2 regions of the Arthrobacter sp. SD1074B genome follow, and region 1 is predicted to be linked to the other one. Evidence: predicted binding sites of a transcription regulator. Region 1 holds the regulator's gene; the other holds the start of a gene.
What was found. Region 1 encodes Rex, which represses fermentation and respiration genes when NADH is low (regulators of the CRP and FNR family bind a similar motif). Its sites were predicted from a motif close to CTTGTGAANNNNTTCACAAG; they were not measured.
Positions count from the first base shown of each region.

Region 2: a site for Rex is predicted at 1,176-1,195, ahead of ACUYM2_RS10805 (glyceraldehyde-3-phosphate dehydrogenase). Genes of this name have one in related genera too.

Region 1 is NZ_JBRAZT010000001.1:3,287,886-3,290,346, reverse strand. It holds gene ACUYM2_RS15305 (HAD family hydrolase) at 1-61, opposite strand, end outside; gene ACUYM2_RS15300 (glutaredoxin family protein) at 181-453, shown strand; gene ACUYM2_RS15295 (redox-sensing transcriptional repressor Rex) at 557-1,252, shown strand; gene ACUYM2_RS15290 (hypothetical protein) at 1,300-2,091, opposite strand; gene ACUYM2_RS15285 (hypothetical protein) at 2,309-2,461, opposite strand, start outside.
Region 2 is NZ_JBRAZT010000001.1:2,345,925-2,348,385, forward strand. It holds gene ACUYM2_RS10805 (glyceraldehyde-3-phosphate dehydrogenase) at 1-956, opposite strand, end outside; gene ACUYM2_RS10810 (hypothetical protein) at 1,229-1,381, shown strand; RNA gene rnpB (RNase P RNA component class A) at 1,494-1,887, opposite strand; gene ACUYM2_RS10820 (slipin family protein) at 1,996-2,461, shown strand, end outside.

The DNA of each region.
Region 1 (2,461 bases):
CGCCGTCCTGCGATGACGCAGCCGGCCGCGTAGCCACCGCGACGTACTTCTCCTCAGGCATGCCACGAGTCTAGTCAATGCCGGCGGATCCCACGCGCAGTTGGGGCGCCGCCGCACCGCCGTCCGGGCCGGAACGCGGCCGCATCGACGCCGGGCCCGGCGCCGGGCTACCGTGGAACCATGGCCACACCCGCGCTTCGCCCCGAGGTAGTTCTGATCACCAAAGCCAACTGCCACCTATGCGCCGACGCGCGCGACGTGGTCGGCCGCGTCACCGCCGGGCTGGGACTCGAATGGTCCGAGCAGTCCATTGACGACGACGCCGGCCTGCGCGAGCGCTACGCCGAGGAGATTCCAGTGCTGCTGGTGGACGGTGTCCAGCGGGATTTCTGGCGGATCGACGAGGCGCGGCTGGTGCGCACCCTGCGGCGCGCACTCGACCAGCCGGCCTGAGTGCCGCTCTGCCGGGCGCCCCGCGGGCCCGCGGGCCGCTGCTTTGTGGCCCGAACAACCGGGCCCTAGAGTGGAGTCACAACCCGACGCAATGGAGCAGATAGTGACTTCGCTGGATTCCTCACCCGATGCCCTCCCCGGGGGAGCCGGACCTGCCGCCAAGCAGATCCCGCCCGCGGCCGTGGCCCGGCTGACGATATACCTGCGCGCCCTGACTACCCTGCTGGCCGAGGGAGTGGACCGGGTCTCCTCCGAATCCCTGGCCGAAGCCTCGGGAGTTAGTTCCTCCACCCTGCGCAAGGACCTCTCCTATGTGGGCTCCTATGGAACCAGGGGTGTGGGTTATGAGGTCCAGTACCTCAACCGCCACATTGCCGCGGCCCTGGGCCTGACCCACGACTGGAAAGTCGCCATCGTCGGCGCGGGCAACCTCGGCAAGGCCCTCGCCCGGTACGGGGGCTTCGAGTCCCGGGGCTTCGACATCGTGGCGATTTTCGACGCCGACCAGATGGTGGTGGGCAGCGAGGTGGGTTGGCTGCGGGTCAGTGACGCGGCGGATCTTGAAACCGTGCTGCACCGCACCGGGACCAATATGGTGGTTCTGGCTCTCCCCGCCGCGGTAGCGCAGAGCGTGTGCGACCGGGTCGTGGCAGCGGGAGTGCGCAGCATCCTGAGTTTTGCCCCGGTCATGCTGCAGGTGCCGCCCGGAGTCAATCTCCGCAAGGTGGACATGGCTACTGAACTGCAGATCCTCGCCTACCACGCACAAAGGGCGCAGGACCCGGAAGACGCGGACTGATTTCAGCCGACGCCTTCCGGGTCCCGCGCCCTCTGAGGGCGCCTGCGTCAGCGTCCGTAAGGGTTCTGCACGTACGGGTTGGTGAACGGCTGCTGCTTCTGGAAGTAGGGGGAGACCGTCGGCAGGTACAGGATCACGATGCCGGCGACGCCCAGCACAACCGCCAGGGTGCCCAGGCTCAGCGGGAAGAGGCTGAGGAGGGACAACGCGGCCAGAACCGTGCCCAGGATCCGTGCCCAGTTCCTGCCTTTGCGCACATTCAGCGCGACGAGGGCGTAGAGCCCGGCGCTGATGAGCGCGAACACCACCACGGTCCCTACGATGACGCCCTTGATGTCCTCGAACCTGATGTCGGCCCCGCTTGCGGTCATCTGCTGTTCGAACATATCCCGCATGGCGGGCGAGTCCAGGGATCCAATCGCCAGCAGGAGGGACAGCACCCACACCACGCCGGAGGCCACGAGCAGCCAGAAGGCAAGGTCGAGCCGCGGCGGCCGTGTCCCGGCCCCACCGGCAGGGAGTTCCGACGGGTACTGCGCGTAGGGGGACTGTCCGTAAGGGCTCTGGTTGAACTGGCCCGGGGCCTGTCCGTAGGCCGGCGGCTGCTGGCCGTAGCCGGGTGTCTGCTGGCCGTATTGCGGTGCGTTCTGGCCGTATTGCGGTGCGGGCGGCTGCTGTCCGTAGTCGGGTGCGTTCTGGCCGTACTGCGGAGCCGGCGGCTGCTGGCCGTAACCGGGTGCGTTCTGGCCGTACTGCGGGGCGTTCTGACCGTACTGCGGAGCCGGCTTGCCCGACTCGGGTCCGTCAGGGCTGGAAGGCTCGACTGGCGGGTTACTCATGGCGGTCCTTTTCGTGTTGATGACGGGATGGGCTACCGGGACCAGTGTCTCAACCCCCTGCCCCCAGCATGGTTTAACTACACCGTACCCCGGGCCTGTGGCTGTGCGGGCCATTCCGCAGGGGTATTCTCGGCGCTCATTCCCGGACCCCGACGGACCCCTGGAGTCCGCACTTCGTGCCCGGCCGGCGCGGCAGCTCCATTTCCCGGGCGGGGGTTCAGGAACGGCCCTTGAAGGCGTCGAACCATACCTGCGATTTCGGCAGCCACATCAGCGCGGTCGCCGCCAGGCTGATGAGGAAGCCCGGCCAGCTTCCGCCCCCGGCGACGCCGATGCTCAGCAACGCGAGGACCAGGCTGACGCCGGCGGC
Region 2 (2,461 bases), 940 kb from region 1:
GAGTGCACCGTCTCGACGTGGCCGTGCACGACGCCGTAGCGGTCGTTGATTGCCTTCAGGACCGGTGTGATGGCGTTGGTGGTGCAGGACGCGGCGGAGACGATCTTGTCCGAGTCCGTGATAGTGGCGTGGTTGATCCCGTGCACGATGTTCTTCAGGTCGCCCTTGCCCGGGGCGGTCAGGAGCACGCGGGAAACGCCTTTGCTCTGCAGGTGCTGGGAGAGCCCTTCGGCGTCGCGCCAGCGGCCGGTGTTGTCCACGACCAGTGCGTCGTGGATGCCGTAGGCGGTGTAGTCCACCGTGGCCGGGTTATCCGAGTAGATGACCTGGATCTGGACGCCGTTGGCGGTGATGGTGTCGTTCTCGAGGTCCACCTTGATGGTGCCTTCGAAGGAGCCGTGCACCGAGTCGCGGCGCAGCAGGCTGGCGCGCTTGGTGAGGTCGTTGTCCGACCCGCGGCGCACCACGATCGCGCGCAGCCGCAGGCCGTGGCCGCCGCCGGCCTTCTCAATCAGCAGGCGGGCCAGGAGGCGGCCGATGCGGCCGAAGCCGTAAAGGACGACGTCGGTGCTGGTGCGGTCGTCGCCGCCGCGCTTGCCGACGACTTCGGCCAGCTCTGCGCGCAGGAAGTCGTCCAGGCTGAGTCCGTGGCCTTCGGCACGGTACTTTTCCGTCAGGCGGGCAATGTCGATGGCTGCCGCGCCGAGGTCCAGCTTGGTGAGGGCGTCCAGCAGGGGCGCGGTCTCTTCGAGACGCAGCTCTTCCTTGCTCATCCGGCGGGCAAAGCGGTGCGCCTTGAGGATGTTCATGGTGGACTTATTGATCAGGCTCCGGCCGTGAATGGACGTCACCACGTTGTTTTCGCGGTACAGCCGGCCGATCACCGGAATCATGGCCTCGGCGAGCGCCTCCCGGCCCATCCACGTATCAAGACAAGAATCTGACGTCTGGCTCACAGAACTACCTTCCTAAAATCCACCACATACGTCCTCGTATGCGGAAGTCGGTTCCCGGCGGATTTCCGGAACCTGGACGCGGCGGGGATTCGGTCCACCCCGGGCGCCTTCATGGAGCGCAAAGAAAGAGCCACCGGCTGCAAACGCAGACCCGGTGGCAGAACATCTACGTTCGTTATCCAGTCTAAAGCGGCGGGCCTATTCCCGGGGGCCGGGGACGGCGTGAAATCACTCACACGCGGGAAGGGCGCCCCATGTCGTAGGATGTCCTAATGGGACTCATCGTTGCACTACTTGTCATCTGGCTCATTCTTTCGATCCTCGGCTTCGTCGTGAAGGGCCTGCTGTGGCTGGCCGTCATCGGCCTCGTCCTGTTCGTCGCGACGGCGGCATGGGGCTGGGTGAAGCGGAAGGCCAAGGCCTGATCCGAAACCTACTTCTTGAACGCGGGGGCTGGCACCACACGGTGCCGGCCCCTTTTGTTTGCGTCGGGCGCGGCGGCCCGGGCCGCGTCCGGCGCCAACTCAGGGGTGGGGGTGGATGGGTTGACCGATACGCCGGGTTCTGTGCTCCCGCGCTGTTGCCGGCGCGGGAGTAGCGGCCATCCATCTACGGACGCCGTTGCCGACGCCCTCCAGCGGCCTACCCGGACACTCGGGCGGGCAGCCCTCAAACGTGTCCTGTCTGGCCTTGCTCCGGGTGGGGTTTACCTAGCCTTCCCGGTCACCCGGGAAGCTGGTGGTCTCTTACACCACCGTTTCACCCTTACCTGCTCCCCCGGCCGTGCGGACACGGCCCTGGGGCAGGCGGTCTATTCTCTGTGGCACTGGCCTGCGGGTTACCCCGAGTGGGCGTTACCCACCACCCTGCCCTGCGGAGCCCGGACGTTCCTCGAGCCACTTGCGTGACGCGCGGCCGCCTGGTCAACCCATCCGCTGTTCATTCTACGGTCTCCCCGGCAGCCGCCCTACCGGCGCCCTTTTGCCCCGCCGGGGGGAGAATGGAAGCAGCAACCCCGCCACGCAAGGAAGCGATTCGGATGGACATTACCGCCGTCGTTATTTGGCTGCTCGTCGCGGCCCTGCTGCTGATGGTGGCCCGCATGTCGATACGGATTGTGCGCCAGTACGAGCAGGGTGTGCTGTTCCGGCTGGGCCGGGTCATCGGCGTCCGAATGCCGGGCCTGCGTTTCATCATTCCGGTGATCGACAGGCTGCAGCTGGTCAGCCTCCGGATCGTGACCATGCCGATCCAGTCGCAGGGCATCATCACCCAGGACAACGTCAGCGTGGACATCTCAGCCGTGGCCTACTACCGGGTGATCGATGCCGTGAAGTCGGTCGTGGCGATCGAAAACGTGGCCGCCGCGATCAACCAGATCGCGCAAACCACGCTGCGGAAAGTCGTCGGCCGGCACAGCCTGGACCAGACGTTGTCCGAGACGGAACACATCAACAGCGATATCCGCGAAATCCTCGATGCCCTCACACTGGAGTGGGGCGTCG